Regions from separate parts of the Shewanella sp. SACH genome, predicted to be linked through region 1. Evidence: riboswitches for the same ligand, from Rfam matches in the RefSeq annotation. Region 1 holds a riboswitch; the other holds the start of a gene.
The links. Region 1 has a riboswitch for lysine ahead of BM607_RS13065 (Na+/H+ antiporter NhaC family protein). Riboswitches for the same ligand answer to the same signal wherever they lie in the genome.
Positions count from the first base shown of each region.

Region 2: linked by a shared signal. The riboswitch ahead of lysC (lysine-sensitive aspartokinase 3) and the one ahead of BM607_RS13065 (Na+/H+ antiporter NhaC family protein) in region 1 are both predicted to bind lysine.

Region 1 covers NZ_MPDG02000002.1:1,159,215-1,169,430, forward strand. The annotation lists gene BM607_RS13045 (amidohydrolase family protein) at 1-110, opposite strand, end outside; gene BM607_RS13050 (H-NS family nucleoid-associated regulatory protein) at 326-718, opposite strand; gene BM607_RS13055 (electron transfer flavoprotein subunit beta/FixA family protein) at 1,029-1,778, shown strand; gene BM607_RS13060 (FAD-binding protein) at 1,779-2,705, shown strand; lysine riboswitch at 2,801-2,997, shown strand; gene BM607_RS13065 (Na+/H+ antiporter NhaC family protein) at 3,077-4,645, shown strand; gene BM607_RS13070 (M3 family metallopeptidase) at 4,823-6,973, opposite strand; gene BM607_RS13075 (cytochrome C) at 7,177-9,282, opposite strand; gene BM607_RS13080 (thymidine kinase) at 9,825-10,216, shown strand, end outside.
Region 2 covers NZ_MPDG02000005.1:96,793-107,008, forward strand. The annotation lists gene narQ (nitrate/nitrite two-component system sensor histidine kinase NarQ) at 1-735, shown strand, start outside; gene BM607_RS17265 (response regulator) at 728-1,357, shown strand; gene BM607_RS17270 (YacL family protein) at 1,446-1,820, opposite strand; gene BM607_RS17275 (zinc transporter ZntB) at 2,120-3,085, shown strand; gene BM607_RS17280 (succinylglutamate desuccinylase/aspartoacylase family protein) at 3,189-4,310, opposite strand; gene lysC (lysine-sensitive aspartokinase 3) at 4,312-5,667, opposite strand; lysine riboswitch at 5,818-5,992, opposite strand; gene BM607_RS17290 (DUF3293 domain-containing protein) at 6,094-6,528, opposite strand; gene arcA (two-component system response regulator ArcA) at 7,117-7,833, shown strand; gene BM607_RS17300 (S9 family peptidase) at 8,168-10,216, opposite strand, start outside.

The DNA.
Region 1 (10,216 bases):
GCCGTGAGTTTATTGGAGGTTGTCCCTGTATTGATTTGGGCATATGTGGTCTGTGAGACTAAGCTAGCGATGATGCTGCAGCTTATAATTATCTTATTGTTTATCTGCATTATTTTATTCAATCGAGTGAGGGTGAATAAAGAGTAACTGAAAGCAGATGTAAATACTAAGGTTGAATTGTAACGCAATTTGAGCGGGAATGAGGCGTGGGATTTACGCTTGTCGTTTTAGATTGCAGCCAATAATGGATATAAAAAAGCTCGCAATGAATGCGAGCTTTTATGCAAATGGGTGTTGGTTACTCGAACCGCTACACCGAATTGGATTAGATTAAGAAATCTTCCATAGAACGACCTTTGTTGATCTCGTTCTTAAATACGGTTGGCATACGGCCTTGGCCAGTCCACTGAACCATTTCACCGTCAACTTCGATTTGGTATTTAGCTGGACGAGGAGCGCGTTTTTTCGCGGTTGCTTTAACAGCTACGCCACCTAAGTCATCAATTGATAAACCAACGGCTTCCATTTGTTGACGGATTTCTTCAATTTTAGCATTACGAGCTGCCATGGCTTGTTCTTCTTCCTCAGCCATAGACTCGCGTTCTACTAAAATTTTATCTAATTTGTCGGCTAAATCACGTAACTCTTCAACGCTAAGTTCTTTAACTGCTGCTTTAAAACGACGGCCGTGAGTTAATATCTCTAAAAATTCGCTCATATCTATTTTCGTCCCACTCTAATTTTTAATACAGGATAATGGTGAACAACACCTAAATGATAGAAACTAATATAGCTCGAATCAAATAAAATTATGCGTTTTAAGTAAATTAAATATTATTTATATTTTGAACTTTTCTTATTTACTCAAATAAGTGTCCAAAAAAGTAGCCGTGGCGCGGATTAAAAAATGCAAACAGGCGTTTGACTTTGGTTGACGTTAACGTTAACAGGACGTAAAGTTGCTCTATCCTGCATTGGTATTAACCAATGTTTTGTCCATGTACATGAAAGTGTAGGAAGGAAACCCTATGAAAGTATTGGTGCCCGTTAAGCGCGTTGTTGATGCCAATGTGAAGGTCAGGGTCAAAGCTGACAATACAAGTGTTGACACTGCAAACCTAAAAATGGCGTTGAACCCTTTTTGTGAAATCGCAGTAGAAGAAGCGGTTCGTTTAAAAGAAGCGGGTAGCGCTACTGAAGTGGTTGTTGTCAGTATTGGTAATAAAGCCGTGCAAGAACAATTACGTACCGCGCTCGCATTAGGCGCAGACCGTGCGATTCATATCGATACTGAAGAAGAACTGGTGCCAGTATCTATCGCCAAATTGCTCAAAGCGGTACAAAACAAAGAACAAGCTGAACTGGTGATTTTTGGTAAGCAATCTATCGATGGCGATAACAATCAAACTGGTCAAATGTTCGCGGCGCTGATGGATATGCCACAGGCGACCTTTGCTTCTGAAATCAAATTAGAAGGTCATTCTGTGCAAGTCGCTCGCGAAGTTGACGGTGGTATGCAAACCTTACTTATGCCGTTACCTGCAGTCGTGACTGCCGATCTACGTTTGAACGAACCTCGTTATGCTTCACTGCCTAACATTATGAAAGCCAAGCGTAAGCCATTAGAAGTCTTTACTGTCGCTGATTTGGGCGTGACGTTAAAGAGTCACCAAACGGTTGTGAAGGTCACTCCGCCAGCAGAACGTAAAGCAGGCATTATGGTAGCGTCGGTAGCTGAGCTAGTTGAAAAGTTAAAAAATGAAGCGAAGGTGATCTAAATGGCCATTTTAGTATTAGCTGAACATGATAATGCCGCACTGAAACTCGATACGGCAAAAATCGTCACTGCCGCTCGCGCCATTGGCGATGAAGTGCATGTACTGGTTGCGGGTCACCAATGTGGCGCGGTTGTCCAAGCTGCACAGGCACTACAAGGCGTTAGCCAAGTGCTCGTTGCCGATGCTAGCGTGTATGAAGCGCATTTAGCGGAAAATTTTGCCAAATTGCTGGTGGACTTAGCGCCAAACTATGGCCACATTCTGGCTTCTGCTTCGAGCTTAGGTAAGGACACGCTTCCGCGTGTGGCTGCATTATTAGATGTTGCGCAAATCTCTGAAGTCATTACCGTCGTCAATGCTGACACCTTTGTGCGCCCTGTGTATGCGGGTAACGCCTTAGCGACAGTGCAAAGTCATGATGCCATCAAAGTGATGACAGTGCGCGCCAGTGCCTTTGATGCTGCACCAGAAGGTAACAGCGCGGCTGTGACGACACTCGATAAAGTGTTTGAAGCGAGAACTCAGTTTGTTTCTCAATCCTTGACGGTATCAGCCCGTCCAGAATTAGGTAATGCTGGCATTATCGTTTCTGGCGGCCGTGGTATGGGCAGTGGTGAAAACTTCGGCATGTTAGAGCAGCTTGCTGACAAGCTCGGTGCTGCGGTTGGCGCATCACGCGCCGCAGTTGACGCTGGCTTTGTGCCTAACGATTTACAAGTCGGTCAAACCGGTAAAATCGTTGCGCCTAACTTGTATATTGCCGTGGGGATTTCTGGCGCGATTCAACATTTAGCGGGCATGAAAGACGCAAAAGTCATCGTTGCTATTAACAAAGACGCGGAAGCGCCTATTTTCCAAGTTGCCGATTATGGCTTAGTTGCGGACTTATTTGAGGCGGTTCCTGAGCTGATCACAAGTCTCGGTTGATTTAATCTGTGATCTAGGTCACATTAAGTGGCTTTGCGGTGGCATCTGCTAAGCCGCTTATGTTTTTATGTGCCTCACGCCCGCGTACGGGCGTTCTTAGAAGTAGAGGCGCGCCAAATATTAGTAGTGATCAGTAGGGTGATTCCGTTGATCGATTGCGAAAGGATTTGGTGCCGAAGTGGTTCGATTTATCACGATCAACTGCTGGGGTTGTACCTAATAGGTGCAACACTGCCATAGTATTTTCCGATACGGATATTGGAAATAGTTACTATGGAGCGCTACTGATAGGACAGGTGACCTTGGGTATCTATTGCCTTTCCCCACCAGTTCAGTCGCCCTCCATTCGTATTTAACGAAGATAATAATCAATGACTGTTATGAATTATGCCGATTCGGCACTTTCCTTGCTGCCGCCTGCGGTGGCTATTGTGTTGGCGATCTTAACTCGCCGTGTACTGCTTTCTTTGGGGTTAGGTATTTTAATTGGTGCTTTATTGCTCAATCAATTTTCACCTGTAGCGACGGGTGAATTTGTATTTAATGGCGTTAAAGGACTTTTTTGGACGGGCGAAGGCCTTAATTCGTGGAACTTATATATTCTCGGTTTCTTAATTGTACTGGGAATGATCACAGCGTTAATTACCGTAAGTGGCAGCGCGCGGGCTTTTGCCGATTGGGCTCGTTTACATATACGTAATAAACGTGACGCTAAATTATTAACTATGTTTTTAGGGTGTGTGGTTTTTATTGACGACTATTTCAATAGCTTAGTCGTAGGTTCGGTCGCTAGACCTGTTACCGACCGTTATTATATTTCCCGCGCTAAGTTAGCTTATTTATTAGATTCTACTGCGGCACCTGTGTGCGTTATTTCTCCAGTATCAAGTTGGGGCGCGTATATTATTGCACTTATTGGTGGAATATTAACGGCCCATGGTTTTGCTGATACTGGCCATTTGAGTATTTTTATTCAAATGATCCCAATGAACTTCTATGCAATTTTCTCCTTGTTATTATTACTTTTCGTTGTCTTTATGGGATTAGATGTTGGGCCAATGCGCGAGCATGAACTCAATGCCCAACGTGGTAATTTATACGATGAGTCAAAAGGATTACCGCCTGGAGCCAATGCGGATTTACCTGAAGCCGAAACCGGTAAGATCTTAGGTTTATTCCTGCCGATTACAGTATTGGTATTTGCGACCCTGTATTTTATGATCAATAGTGGCGCTCAAGTGCTTGCCACTGAAGGGATTGAATTTAATATTATTTCAGCGTTTGAGAAAACCGATGTCAGTTCATCCCTTTTCTTTGGTGCATTAATCGGTTTAGCGATTTCGCTGATATTGAATTTAGTCCAAGGCGTTGAGAAATCAATGATAGTCAAAGGCATAGTGCAGGGCGCTCGCTCTATGCTGCCAGCGATTTATATCCTGTTATTTGCTTGGACTATCGCAGGCGTGATTGGCCAGCTCGAAACCGGTAAGTTTATGGCAAGTCTCGCGACGGGCAATATTCCGTTCGCCTTTTTGCCAGCCCTAATGTTTGTGTTAGCGGGTATCACTGCGTTCTCAACCGGTACTAGCTGGGGCACGTTCGGTATCATGTTGCCGATTGCTGCGGATATGGCGATGGGAAGTCACACTGGCATGATGCTACCTATGCTTGCTTCTGTGCTGGCGGGCGCGGTATTTGGCGATCACTGTTCACCGATTTCCGATACCACGATTTTGTCGTCTACGGGCGCGAGTTGTCACCATATCGACCATGTCGTCACTCAGCTACCGTATGCATTGATTGCGGCGTTTATTAGCTTAACGGGTTATGTCGTACTTGGATTTACTGAGTCAGTTGTCGCAGGTTTAGTGGCCTGTAGTGTGGTGTTTGTGGTTAGCATCATAGTGCTAAAAATCAAATCTAAAGGCGCAATTAGCTAAACCTTAATTGAAACCTTGCACGGCAAAGGTTCACTGCGAATAAGTCAAAATAAATCAGCCAGCATTATGCTGGCTGATTTTTTTGGTTAACGCTCTGTTTATCTCTGTCTTTAACCTAATCGCATTAAGGCTATCAACACTGAATTTAAAGTGCCTGTTGCTTAGGTTTTTTGTAGCTTAGAGTGCTTGGTCTAGCCCGCGGCGTTTAAGTAATCCTTGTGTCGTTGGCTCTTGTCCGCGGAAGTTTTTGTAGGCTTCCATTGGCGCAATACTGTTGCCCACTTCACGAATGGTTTTGCGGTATTTCATGCCGATTTCACGATTGAGCCCGCCTTGGTTTTGCACATAGGCAAAGGCATCCGCCGCTAAAATCTCACTCCACATATACGCGTAATAACTTGCCGAGTAACCACCGGGGAAGGCGTGGGCAAAGTAGGTCGACTTATAGCGTGGCGGCACGGCGCTGATGTTTAAGCCGTGCTTTTTCAGGGCATTGGCTTCAAAGGTGGCCACATCTTGCAGTGGTGCATCTGGGCTTAATGAATGCCACTCCATATCCACTAATGCGGCGGCCATGTATTCCAGAGTGTCGAATCCTTGGTTAAAGCTGCCAGATTTCAGCAGTTTTTGCAGCAATTCGTCGGGAATGGGTTTGCCAGTTTCATAGTGTTTGGCGTAGTTGGCCAACACTTTGGGATGGGCCGCCCAGTCTTCTTCGAAGGTCGATGGGAATTCGACAAAGTCGCGTGAAACCGAGGTGCCCGCCAGACTTGGATATGTCACTTTGGAGAACATGCCGTGGGTGCCGTGGCCCATTTCATGGAACATAGTGGTGACTTCGTTATAGCTGACGAATGTAGGTTCACCCTCTGGCGCTTTCTTGATGTTCATCACGTTGACGACCACAGGTTTAGTGCCTTCGAGGAAGGATTGACCGACGAACGAACTCATCCAAGCGCCGCCACGTTTACCTTCACGGGCAAAATAGTCGGCGTAGAAAATGGCCATGCTTGAGCCATCGGCATCAAACATTTCGTAGGCTTTCACATCGGGATGATAAACCGGTAAATCTGGGCGAGGTTTTAGGGTGACGCCATAGAGTTCTTTGAGTGTGTAGAACACGCCGTCTTCGAGGACGCGGTTAAACTCAAAATATGGGCGAATGCTATTGGCATCGAGGGCGTATTTTTCTTGGCGGACTTTCTCGGCGTAGAATTCCCAGTCCCATGGCGCCAGTTCAAATTTGCCGCCAGTCTTGTCGATCATAGCTTGAATATCGGCCGCTTCTTTCTCTGTATTAGCGACTACGGCTGGCACCATAGAGCCAAACATACTGTAAACCGCTTCTGGCGTTTTGGCCATTTGCGGCGCTAGGCGATAACTCGCCCAGTTTTCATAACCTAATAGGGTGGCGCGCTCAGCGCGCAGTTGCGCTAAACGAGATACCAGCGACGCCGTTTCGTTTTCACCACTTAAGCCACGGTTAGCCGAGGCTTCCCAAATGCGTTGGCGCAGTTCACGGTTTTCCAGTGACGCCAATACGGGCTGGCGAGTGGTGTTGGTGATGTTGATCAGATACTTGCCATCGTGACCTGCAGCTTTAGCATCGTTTGCGGCCGAAGTGATGTCGCTGTCAGTTAATCCTGCAAGCTCATTCTTTGATTCCACGATAACGGCGATTTCTTTAGTTAGGCGCAGTAAACGTTGGGAGAACTCGTTGGTCAGTGTCGATTGTTCTTCGTTAAGAGCACGGATCTTCACTTTTTGTTCGTCGGTGAGTTTTGCGCCCGCCATGATAAAGCGTTGGTGATAGACCTCAACCAAACGCACGGCTTCTGGGGTTAAACCTAGATTAGCGCGGTCGTTATAAATGGCTTCGATACGGGCAAATAGCGCTGGGTTTAAGTTGATGTTGTCCGAGTGCGCCGCCATTTTGGGCGCCATTTCACCTTGAATTTTTCGCAGCTCTGGATTGCTGTTCGAACCCGCTAGATTATAAAACACACTCGATGCACGGCTGAGCAGAGCGCCACTTTTCTCCATAGCCACAATCGTGTTATCGAAGGTCGCCGCTGTGGGATTATTCGCAATCGCGAGGATTTCTTGATAGTGCTCGGCCATGCCTTGCTCTAGGGCAGGCGTAAAGTGCTCATTCTTGATGAGGCTAAAGTCGGGCGCTTGATATTGCAGACTACTGACTTGAAACAAGGGGTTTTGGGCTTGTACCGACATGGCGTTAGGGGCTTTGCTTTCTGTGTTGCTACAACCTGCCATAAATCCGGCGGTGAGCGTGGCGCCGATGGCGATGGCAATAAAACGTTTACGCATAATTGAGTGACTTCCTTTGAATTGTTGTTTTTTTAGGACTGTAACGTTAGTAACTTAAATGGGACTGAAAATGGCTTGTTATGGGGCTGTATCTAAATAAAAAGGAGTCCCGTGTTGATGAGACTCCTTTGGCGATTTCCTTGCAGGGAAAATCGGTACCGCTTTTTACTGACTATTTAATCATGCGATGATGAAATGATTAATTAGCGAGTAAACTTGTGGTATTTATCAATACCAGAGCTTCTACCTGTGTTATGACATACTGCACAGGATTCAGTCGTTGGTTGTTTAAACCAATCTGCCACGCTAGGAACGCTGATCTCACCACCGTTACTCACCATATGCGCTTTCGCAGAATCAATCGTATGGCAGGCATAGCAGTTTGCAGATACAGGGCTTGTCATCTTGCTACCGGGTTCTAAAATGTATTGATTTGGAATTTTATCTAAATCAATCGCTTTATCATGGCAGGCTACGCAACTGGTGACAGGATTGATCGCCCCTGCACCGTTAGCCGCATTCGCTTGAGTTCCATCCGCTTTCATTTCACCGACTTTAGCGCCATTACCCCAGTGCCAGCTGTGAACCATAGGGCCAAAACCTGCGCCTAAGGCGGCTGATGTCCGCGCCATGCCGTTGTCATGGCAAGCAATACAGCCATTACCGCCGTCATCGAAGGCCCCATTTTTGTGGAATGCAGTGGCATCGTTATGACAAGTAGTACAGCTGTTAGCGCTCACTATCTCACGACGCTCGAAGCCAGAGACTTTTTGAGTCGTGACTGGGTTAACGACGTCTGAGTAGGCGGTAAAGGATACGCCCATAGAACCGTCATAACCTGTCGCTCTTAGGCTGCCATTACTTTGATAGCGTTGATTGCCATCATATTCCATCCAACCTGCGGTACTGAATGTCACGCGGGCAGAGTAAACATAGTTAGCATTCACTGCGCTGATATCCGTCAGTAAGTGACAGATATTCTTAGTGCCATCGGTGTTGTAACCATAGTAATAGTTAGTACGGTTACCTGGGCGGCCCACTAAACTGCCATTGTCATAGGCGTGCAGATAGGCACTGGCATATACCAGCGGTTTCTTGGCATCAAACACCAGCGGATCTGAGTAGTTGAAGTTATCTTTGATACTAAAGATATTGCCATCAACATCCTTTACAGTAAGTGTTGTACACCAGCCTGGGGCGGTGACTGCGGCGGCAGCACCTGTTGGCGCATAGTGATCTGTTTTCGTTGATATATCATCGACTTTAACTGGGGCTGCTAATGTGACCTTGTACTTAGCGCGAATGGCTTGGCGTTCAGTAATACCAGACTTACCTTCATGCATAGTACGGACATCGGCACCATTACTTGGGATGATGACGCCTGGCACACCACCGCTATCATGGCAATCGATACAACCGGGTCCTGCAACGTTGATGTTAGTTGGGGCTTCAACGTGACAAGATGTACAGTTTTGTACTGAAAAGTCTTTAGTAAAATCTTGGTGATTAACATGGCCAATCTTAGACAGGGTGTTAGTCGCATAGCCACCCACAGAGAAACCTTCCGCATTGACAGCGCCGCGACTCACTGAGCCGTGACATGCTAAGCAGCCTTCTACGAAAGTGACTTCACCGTCCATACCGGTTGCAACATAGCTTGCATGGCGGCGAGGACTGGTTGCGTAATCGACGTGACATGAATAGCAACTATCGGTTGTGGTGGAATGAGTGCCTTCGGGTTTATTGACAACTAAGGGGGCTGAACGTGCGATACCTGTTGCGCTATTGCCGCCAACGCGTAACCACACAATACCTTCAGTGCTTGGGTTTACCCCTAACATTGGGGCCACAAAAGTGTAGTGACCGTCGCCTAAAGAGGTCAGTGTGGCGCCTTCTGTCGCTTGAGTTGCCGCGCCACCAATATGCACATTGTCTGCAACGCCATTGAGATCACTTTCGGTACGGTTATTGATGAAACCTTTATCGGTTAACGCCGCGACTTTAGCCTCTGCGTTTTGCAGGCCGTTGATTAAATTATTATTCTCATCGGTAATTTCAAATTCGTAACTGATACTACCTTCGCCAAAGCTGTAGTTGATCACTTTGACTTTCGTCAGCGTCGAGCTAGTGACTGGGGGCGGTGTTCCAGGTTCTCCGGGTGTGCCAGGCGTACCTGGGGTTCCCGGAATACCGGGCGTTCCTGGTGCGCCATCGACACCATCTTTGCCATCATCGCCACAACCAACAAGGGCACCAGTTAGTGCTAAAGCCACTAAGTATGCCAGTTTTCTAGAGGTGAAAATTCTCATCATTATCTCCATTTGATCCAATATGCGCATAAAGGACGGAGTGGAGCACTAAAGTTTGCAGGGTAGATTAGTGCTTTGACCGTTAGCTTTAATTTGCAAGCTATCGAATACTTTCTTTTTTTAAATTGAGCACGTTTTGTCTCGAATGAAATACTACTGTTAACGTTATGTTTGTTTTTTGAGCGCAACCCCATTAACACCTAATACTTTGGAGGTAGATCTCACTTTTGAAATTTAGCTTTATTCACTATTTCCTTATAAAACAATATTTAAGGTTCAGTTAAGCTTGCGTTAACAAAATTTAATCATTTGGCTGCTGGTGATGGTTTTTATCGTGGAGAGCATTAAATAAAGTGGGCTGGAGATGTTTAACTCGACGATGGGGGAGTAAAACGCTGAATAAGTCGGCGCTGTTGCAGAATTTCATGATAAAAGCTTAGTGGCTGCTAGTGTTCTGATGTGAAGCGCAATGTTAGACTAGCGCCCAATTTGGCTCTGGTGGCAGACGCGTAAGCGTTAACGTTTTTTAAAGGGTATAAGTCTTGGCTCAATTGTATTTTTATTATTCGTCGATGAACGCGGGTAAATCCACTTCCCTATTACAGTCATCCTATAACTACCGCGAACGCGGTATGAATACCTTGGTGATGACAGCCTCCATAGATGACAGATATGGCAAAGGTAAAGTGGCTTCGCGTATCGGCATTGAAACCGAAGCACAGGTTTTTAGTAGCCAAGATGATCTGACTCAGATGATTAGCGATGTGCATCAAGCCACGCCATTAAGTTGTGTATTGGTGGATGAGTGCCAGTTTTTGAGTAAAGAACAGGTAAAGCAGCTGACGCATGTGGTCGATAATATTGATATTCCCGTACTCTGCTATGGCCTAAGAACCGATTTCCAAGGTGAACTCTTTAGCGGCAGTCATTATTT
Region 2 (10,216 bases), on a different contig from region 1:
GAGGAACGCGGCGTAATCGCACGGGAATTACACGACTCCTTAGGTCAAGTGCTGTCCTTCCTTAAAATCCAAATTAGCTTATTACGCAAAAACTTAGATCACAGCTGCCGCAACCCAACAATTGAGGCTCAATTAACCGAAATCAACGAAGGCGTTAGCACTGCCTATGTGCAGCTCAGGGAATTGCTGTCGACCTTTAGACTCACGATTAAAGAACCCGATCTAAAAAGTGCCTTAGAGGCTATGCTTGAGCAGCTCAGAACCAAGACAAGTATCAAGATCACCTTAGACTATAAACTTGCACCACAATGGCTAGAGGCAAAGCAGCATATTCACATACTGCAGATAACTCGGGAAGCGACCTTAAACGCCATCAAACATGCTGAGGCCAGCCTCATCAATATCCATTGTTATAAAGATGACGAGGGCATGGTCAATATCAATGTTTGCGATAACGGCATAGGTATTGGACATTTAAAAGAACGAGATCAACACTTTGGCATAGGGATTATGCATGAGCGAGCCAGCAAACTTTCAGGTAAAGTCATATTTAGCGACAACGAGATAAGCAGATTTAAACCTGCTACGGCAACCACGATTGAGCAAGGATGCAACGAACAAGACGATACACTCAAGCCTAACCATTCATTCAACTTTGCGCAGCACAGCAAAGGTTCAAGTGGCACTCGAGTGACGCTTATTTTCCCCTCTCAACAGGAGCCTTCAAATGGGTAAACCTTATTCCGTACTTGTGGTCGACGACCATCCCCTCTTACGCAAAGGCATCTGCCAGCTCATTGCCTCAGATCCTGACTTCAGCCTTTTTGGCGAAGCCGGTGGTGGTTTAGATGCATTAACCGCCGTTGCCACCGATGAGCCCGACATCATCTTGCTCGATCTGAATATGAAAGGCATGACAGGCCTAGATACCCTCAATGCCATGCGCCAAGAGGGCGTCACCTCGCGCATAGTGATACTCACAGTTTCCGATGCCAAACAGGATGTGATCCGTTTATTACGCGCAGGAGCCGACGGCTATTTACTCAAAGATACTGAGCCCGATTTACTGCTCGAAAAACTCAAAAATGCCATGCTTGGCCACAGAGTTATCAGCGATGAAGTGGAGGAATACCTCTACGAGCTAAAAGATGCGACCGACGAGCAAGAATGGATTTCGAGCCTGACGCCTAGGGAGCTGCAAATTCTAGAGCAACTGGCGGAAGGCTTAAGTAATCGGATGATTTCAGAGCATTTACACATTAGTGAAGGCACAGTCAAAGTGCATGTGAAAAACCTACTGCGTAAAGCCAATGCCAAGTCGAGAACCGAAATGGCGGTGCGCTACCTTAATCACTAATCCCTGAGTTTAGCGAGGTATAGCGCAAACAATAAAGGCAATCCAATGATTGCCTTTATGTTTTATCGAACAGGATTTGAATGGACGATTATAGACCTTTCTCGATAAATGTCTGCCAACTCAGTAACGCCTGCTCAAAGTCCTCTAAGCCACAATAAGCTTCTGACTCAGCATCATAGAGTGACATCGCCTCTTCTAATTCATACTCTTGCTCGAAACCTAACGTATTCGCAAACACCCGCGCCTGCTCACGCTCTAACTCTAAGGTGAAATCATTACCAACGAGACGCCATGCACCTCGTTTATCGGTTTGAATTTCTTTAATCATGTCTAACACTTGCTGAATTTTGGCTAACTCAGGCCCTAATTCTTCTGTAAACCATTGCCCCAGCACTTCATGATCCATGCTAAAGCGGGCCAGAAAAGTGCCGGTTAAACTGTTACGCCGAAATTCGTATTCCATTTTATTGTCTCTTTGCTCTAAGCCTACTAATGCTAATTTTAACCTATCCTTGCCGAAGTTGCTCGCCTCCCGCAGCACAGCCGATTTAATACCAATCGTACAAAATATCTGTTCATTCAGCCGGAGTTCAACGCGCTTTAGCCAAGGCGAAGGCTTGAAGGCATAGTGGTGCTCTGTCGAAAGCCTTTAACGCAGTATAAAGCGCGTTGCCATGCCGTTAAGCACGAGTACTCACTTCATTTTCACGGCAAAATCAGTTAGCTTGTTTGTATGATTTTGAAAGTTATATGGAATGCGATATGCACGAAGGATTTATCTACAGTTTAGTGCTAAGCGGCGCCCAAGCGGGTTCCACCTTAAGCTTGGAACAGATCGAAAAATGGGATCCGCAGGATGGTCTACTCTGGTTGCACCTTCGCTATCGCAATAAAAAGGCGCGCCACTGGATACTCAATAGCGGCCTGCCGAAGGTCGAGAGTGATGCCCTACTCGCCCAAGATACTCGCCCCCGCGCCGTTATCGCCGGCGAAGGCATATTGCTCGCGTTACGCGGCGTCAACCTCAACCCCAATTCAGCTCCCGAAGACATGGTGGCCGTGCGTATTTATGCCGATAAACAGCGGATCATATCCACCTGCGATCGCGAGTTACAGTCGGTCAAAGATGTCGCCGAGCAGATCCTTGAGGGCAATGGGCCTGCAACTACGGGCGACTTTATCGTCGCTGTCTGCGAGCGACTCACTAACCGTAAAGTCGAGTTCATCGATAAGTTAGAAGAACAACTCTCTGATTTAGAAGAGCTCGTCGTCTCAGGCAATGTTAAAGATTTACGCACCGATATCGCCGAACTGCGCCGCCAAACTGTCGCCATTCGCCGCTATTTAGCGCCCCAGCGTGAAGCCTTTTCAAAAATGATTTCCGAGCAAGTTAGTCTGTTTAACGATTCTGAACGACTTAAACTCAGGGAAACAAACGATAAGCTTATCCGCACCATTGAAGATCTCGATGCCCTGCGCGACAGGGCAAATGTGACTCAGGAAGAATTACTCAGCCAACAATCGGAACAGCTCAATAAACGCTTATATTTCTTATCTTTAGTGTCGGCAATTTTCTTACCATTAGGCTTTTTAACCGGCTTACTCGGGGTCAATATTGGCGGCATACCGGGCGCCGACAACACTTGGGCCTTCGCCACCTTCTGCGGCATATTAATCTCACTCGTCGCCCTACAGATGGCACTGTTTTATCGATTTAAGTGGTTATAGCCACCTTAAAAACAACAACGCCAATCGATTAGGATTTGCGTTGTTTTCGTTCATTCTTATAAGCTGAATGTTATGAGCTAATGCTTATGCTCTAAGCGGGCGATTATGTCGTCGGCAACTCAAACACATGAGTCATGACTTTATAAAGCTCTGTCCCTTGGTGCACAGATGCCGAAGCAAAGTGCAAAATCGGCACGCAGTCCTGCGGCAAACTGACCGTCTTTAGCTCATCCGCTGTACCGTATAAATCCATTCGCAGTAAATTCACTAAGGGCTGTCCCGCAGCCAATGGTTCACCTAAAGGCGCGAGGTATTCCACTAACCCTGAACTTGGCGCGTGATACTTTTTATAGTCCTTAAGGTAACAACCAAAGCGCTGCATTTTAGCGGGCGCAACGGTTTCAGCGATCACGCCGCGGTGGCTTAAATACGCCAAAATCCCTTGTGCATCAACCAACGCATCCTCAAGGCAGACGCGCTCTTGGCTCGCCAACTCCAAGGTTAACGCTGACACAGCAACGGCTAAATCTCGCCCCTGCGCTTTTGCAAAATCACTTAATTGCCACCAAGGACAAAACGCTGCCTCATCCATAGCACCACCAAAGGTGTTGGGGATAACAAGCGTATAAGGGATCGACAAAAACTGCGCGGCAGCTAAGTCATATTCAGGACAATACAAGTGCTTACAGGATTTAGGACCCGTATGCAGATCGAGCACTATATCCGCGCCGTGGGCCATAATTTGCAGATTAACCGCAAGCCTATGCCCGGTTGTAATGCCCCATTCATGCCGTAATTTTTGCTGACAGGCTTCAACCAAAGTACTGCGATAAGCTTGGATCAGCTCGCTATCACTGAGCTTGGCATGTTCGCTATACCAAGTTGGCAAATCGATAGCATGATTCAAATACTCACGATTCCAGTTCGCCCCCGTAATAGGGTCAAATCGGCCGAGGGTAAACTCACCACTTTTTTGGTTGATCCCAAGGGGATTGGCAAGCGGCACTAAGGTGATTTCACCGCGGATGTCACAGAGTTCAAGCTGCTTCATCAACTGATAAATCACCGCATTACCTTGCACTTCAGCGCCGTGGACATTGGCCTGAATATACACTTTGGGGCCAGTCGCCTTATCGTCGCTCGGCTTAAAATGGTAAATAGGCAAGGTAAGCGCTTGCCCTGCGGCAAGCTCCCCAATTTGCAGAGACGATGTTATCGGCAGCATATTAAGCGCCTTCGAACAGATTTTGATGCAGCGATTTCACCACTTGTGCCGCTTCCGATTCTGTCACTAACACACACAGGTTATGTGGGCTGGCGCCTTGGCAAATCATCCGCACATTGTGTGGCTCAAGCACTTCAAACACACGGCGACAAATACCCGGCGTGGTCGCAATACGGTTACCGATAATCGCCACTAAGGCTAATCCATCTTCGACGCGCACCCGGCAATGCTGTGATAATTCTTGCAACAATGCCTCACTCAACAGACCTTGACCACTTGAATCAGAGCCAGTTTTATCGAGGGTTAGAGACACATTCACTTCTGAGGTAGTAATTAGATCCACACTGATCTTATGTCGCGCCAAAGTCGCAAAGGTTTCCGCTAAAAAGCCCTGCGCATGCAACATTTGCAAGCTGTGAAGATTTAACAGCGTTTGATCGCGGCGCAAAGCCACAGCGCGGAATACGGGCGCATCTTCCACTTGATGACGGATCCAAGTCCCGCCCTTTTCAGGCTCTTTACTTGAACCAACAAACACTTGAATTTGTTGACGAACAGCAGGAAGAATGGTCGCAGGATGCAATACCTTGGCACCAAAGGTCGCCATCTCGGCGGCTTCATTAAAGCTGATCTCGGCAATCGGAAAAGCATTGGGCGCAAGGCGAGGATCGGTTGTATAAATCCCTGCTACATCGGTCCAAATCTCGACCGCTGAGGCGCGTAACGCTTCGGCTAACAGCGCAGCAGAATAATCACTACCACCGCGGCCTAATGTGGTCGTTTGACCTGCTTCATCGGCACCGATAAAGCCTTGCGTCACAATCACTTGTTCCGCTAACAGTGGCTGTAGATAATCACGAGCTAAAGTCGCAATCTGCTCAACTTGGGGTTCCGCGCGGCCAAAGTGGCTGTCGGTACGTAATACTCGGCGTACATCGAAGGCGCTAGAGTTAACACCTTTCTCGCGGATGACTGCTGAAAACAACGCCGAAGAACATTGCTCACCGAGGGACAACAACTCATCCATGGTCGCTTTGCTGCGTTGTGATGCGAGCGCGTCACTCAATACTGACATGCGACTCAATAATTTATCTAATGCGGCGGCCACATCGTTAGGACGACCGAGCTTATCTAAAATCGCATATTGAATTTGGGCAATTTGTTTTAATCGCTGTAATCGACCATCGTCGTTGATGGATTCTTGCGTCAATTCCACTAACAGATTGGTCACGCCACTCGATGCGCTGACCACGACTAAACGGCAATGAGGATTAGCTAACACTATGTCGGCACAGCGATTCATAGCGTTATAGTCGGCGACTGAGGTGCCACCAAATTTTGCGACTACAAGGGACATTAGCGCACCTCCGTGAAACACGTAGGGCAAGAAATAAACGCAGATTGAATAAAATACTGATTAACTAACATAATCACACTCCGAACTAACTTCGTTCGAAGAGCCTGGTGCTCAATGATAACGCACCCCAAAAGAAGGGAAACAGCAATCGTCACCAGAAGCTCTCCACCAATTACAGGTGACAATCGTCAGGATTCAGCCTGAGCGACCGACATAAACATGCAGCAACCATATCTATGCCTCGGCGTTAATCTCCCTCATCAGTCATCGCAGGAGTTTGTGCTCCTCTGACCGACTACCTAGTTAACGCTCCTCTTCTGTTCCTTTCCTAGGGAAAGGGACGAAAAAAGTAGCAATAAACCCCTAATGAAGTCAATGCTAATTTCATAACAAATGAATAATTTAAATAAAATCTTTTGAAAACAACTAAGTACTTAAATCGGGTAACTCGTATACCAGCTGCACATAATCACTAAATTTGCCTAAACACACTTCATCATGTCCGGCCAAAGTGCATGGCACTAAGCTCACATCCCCTTGTTCGACCACATAAATCGCGTATTGATTAAATTTCTTCCCCAATTGCAGCGCCATCGTTCTATCGATAAACACGGCCCAGCTTTTTTCCATGTGGGATAAATCCGGCGCCGCGCCCACTAAAGCACGATAGGGACTGCCGAGTAATTCAATTTCACGGAGAAGTTGGCGATCGAGTAAACGGTTTTGACTGGGAGAAAGCAGCTTTGAAGCGGGATTATGAGCGGTAATAACAGCAAAGGAAAAATCACAGGATAATGCTTGAGTCAGCAAAAATAACGGCGCTTGGTAACATTGCCACAAATCTTGAGTCTTATTGTCCATTGGTAGTCTAATCGAAAAATGAACCCAGGCTAGTGTAGCAGAGTGATTGTAAAATCCAAAGAGGCGTGAACTGGCTCACAGGAATGGCAAATACATTAGTTATACTAATCAATAGCTAAAGTAAATATCATGGTAAAAACCCCGACTCACCTAAAATTTGTTAACATTTCATTTGTTAACAAATGACTAAAACGAGTACAATGTACGTACTGGTGAGTTGAAACAGATTGAGCAAGATGCTTATCGTTCAATACAGTTTGTTACATATATCGCTTTAAGTAACGTGAACTGACCGGGCATCTGTTTAAAATGTGTTCTACATTTGATTTGTCTTTTAAACATTTAAAAAAAACAATAGTTAAGGAACTTATTCTAACTATTGCTTATCGAAGTTGGTACTGATTACGTTTTCTCGTATTACACTTAAACGTGCACTTAATCTACATCCAGATATAGATGTCACCGTAAAGATTTTCCTTTTGAGCACAAAGCAGTTCAAGGAAGTATCAACGCTTTTATGAATATAAGAGCCCGAAGTAAGTTGCTCTTATTGGTTAGTATAAACTGATTAAAATTTAGGTAAATAATATGCAAAATCCGCACATTCTGATCGTTGAAGATGAAGCCGTTACCCGTAACACGCTGAGAAGTATTTTCGAGGCAGAAGGGTATGTGGTAACTGAGGCCAATGATGGCGCAGAAATGCATAAGGCTATGCAGGAAAACAAAATTAACTTGGTCGTTATGGACATTAACTTGCCAGGCAAGAATGGCCTGTTGTTGGCACGTGAACTACGTGAAATCAACAACATCGGTCTGATCTTCCTGACAGGTCGTGACAACGAAGTCGACAAAATCCTTGGACTTGAAATTGGCGCGGACGATTATATTACCAAGCCGTTCAACCCACGTGAATTGACGATTCGTGCTCGTAATCTTCTGACTCGCGTCAACAGCGCTGGTGCCGAAGTCGAAGAAAAGAGCTCAGTAGAATACTATCGCTTCAACGATTGGAGCTTAGAGATCAACAGCCGTTCATTAGTGAGCCCACAGGGTGAATCCTACAAACTGCCACGTAGCGAATTCCGCGCTATGCTGCACTTTGTTGAAAACCCAGGCAAAATTTTGACTCGTGCCGATCTACTGATGAAAATGACTGGCCGTGAACTTAAGCCACACGATCGTACTGTAGACGTGACTATCCGTCGTATCCGCAAGCATTTCGAAAGCTTGCCAGATACGCCAGAAATCATCGCGACTATTCACGGTGAAGGCTATCGCTTTTGCGGTAACTTAGAAGGCTAATTGCCCGCTAAGCGACACTCGCATTAGCAACAGGATTGATTCGATAAGCATCAATTCACAAAAAAACCAGATCCTAGGATCTGGTTTTTTTATGTCTAAAATTTAGCGAATCAGATTAATAGGCGACGCTTACAGAGTTAAGAGTCAGGTTGATGGCAAAGCCGATGTCCAAAATAGAAAAAAATATTTATAAAACAGCAGCATAATTATAAAACAAGCTCAACCTATCAGCGCTAATGAGAGCGAGTGATATAAGAGCTAAACAAGGAGCAAGCCTACAACGTATACGTAAGGCATAGCAGCATACGCAAGCAGACCAGCTCTCTATCTCGCGCTACTTAGCGCTTTTCAGCTGTCTATCGAGGAAATCCGCTAATGAGCGATATAAGTGATTACGCACTTTCTCGCCACGCATCGAATGTTTAGATCCCGGATAATCGATCATCTGGAATAATTTGCCTTCATCCTGCAGCGCTTTATAAACCCGAGTGCTGTTTTCAAACAAGACGTTATCGTCAGCCATGCCGTGATACATCAACAGACCCGCTTGATAGTTTTTCACGTAAGGAAACACGCTGCTGGCTTCATAACCCTTTTCATTACCTTCGGGGTGACCTAAGTAACGCTCAGTATAATGGGTATCATACAAGCGCCAGTCGGTCACAGGTGCGCCCGAAATCGCGGCTTTAAAATAATCCGGCGCCTTAAATAAACTCATCAAGGCCATATAACCACCGTAACTGTGGCCGTAAATCGCCACATTATCGGCATCGACAAAGGGCAGACTCCGTAAATAATCCACCCCCACTTTTTGATCATTCACTTCAGCTTCGCCCAAATGACGGTAAATCACCTGCTCGAACTGAGTGCCTCTGTGCGCACTGCCGCGGTTATCTAATTGGAATACCACATAGCCTTGTTGCACAAGATACTGGGTAAAGTAGTCCTGCTCGCTCCAACTATTAGTCACTAACTGGGCGTGCGGCCCACCATAAACCCGCACTACGACAGGGTATTTCTTGCTTGCATCGAAGGGAACGGGTTTGAATAAACGGGTTTGCAGCACTTGGCCATCTTCGGCTTTCAGTTCACCAAATTCAGGAATTTGCCACAATCCAGCATAGTCATATAAAGGATGACCTTGCTTAACCGCATTTTGCTCGACCCAAGCCAGTTGCTGGCCCTTGTCACCGTGTAAACTGATTTGCGGTGGCTGAGATAAGCTATTGAAATAATCCAGATATACACTCTGATTATCGGCGAAAACAGGATTGTGCATCCCCGCTTGCTTGCTCACGCGCTCAACCTTGCCACCCGCTAACGGTACGCGATAAAGCTGTTTCTCGATTGGCGTGTCTTTGCGGCCGGTGAAATACACCCAGCCTGCAGTTTCATCTATGTATTCCAACTCATCGACAGCCCACTCGCCCTTAGTCAATTGCGTTTTGAGTTTGCCTTTTAAGTCAAAAAGATACAGATGATTAAAGCCGTCACGCTCAGACGCCCAAATAAAGGCAGACTGCTGTTTTAAGAAGTGCAGATCGTTATTGAGGTTTACCCAAGCATCACTGCGTTCTTTCACTAAGGTTTTTGGCTTAGTCAGCGCATCTAACGCCACTAACTGCAAATCGAGCTGATGTTGATCGCGGCTCTGCCACTGGAACGACAAGTGTTTGCTATCGGGCAACCAATCGACACGCGGCAGATAAATGTCTTTGCTCTTGTCTTCGCTATTCTCTTCACGCAGGCTCACCCAATTGATGGCCTTATCTTTTAGCGTGACCACACCTAATGCAATGTCGACGTTGTTTTTACCTGCGGCTGGGTAACGCTGCTCGGTGAGTTTAATGCCATCGGCATAGATCTCATTGCGCGTCACTTGCTCGACCGCGGATTCGTCGATACGGGTGAAGGCGATAGCCGATTCATCGGGCGCCCACCAATAGCCAGTCATGCGATCCATTTCTTCTTGAGCGACAAACTCAGCCATGGCATTTTTAATTGCCCCGCCGCCATCGGTCGTCATAGCTTGGAGTTTCTTCGTCGCCAGATCTAACACATACAAATTTTGATCCCGCACGAAAGACACAAAATGCCCCTTGGGCGATAAGCGTGCATCTGTAGCAAACCCTTCGCCAATCGGCAATTGAGTCACGCTATTGTCGACGAGGGAAAAGTAATACAGATTGCCAGAAGCCGGAATTAATAACGCTTGGCTATCATCGGCCCAGAAGTACTCCATAATGCCTTCGCCATAAATACGTTGGCGCTCGCGGCGGGCTTTTTCTTCATCGGATAATTCATTGGTCGCGAGTTTATCGGCATTTAATAGCAGGCTCGACTCACCGGTTTTGACATCCATCTGCCAGAGATCATAAAAACT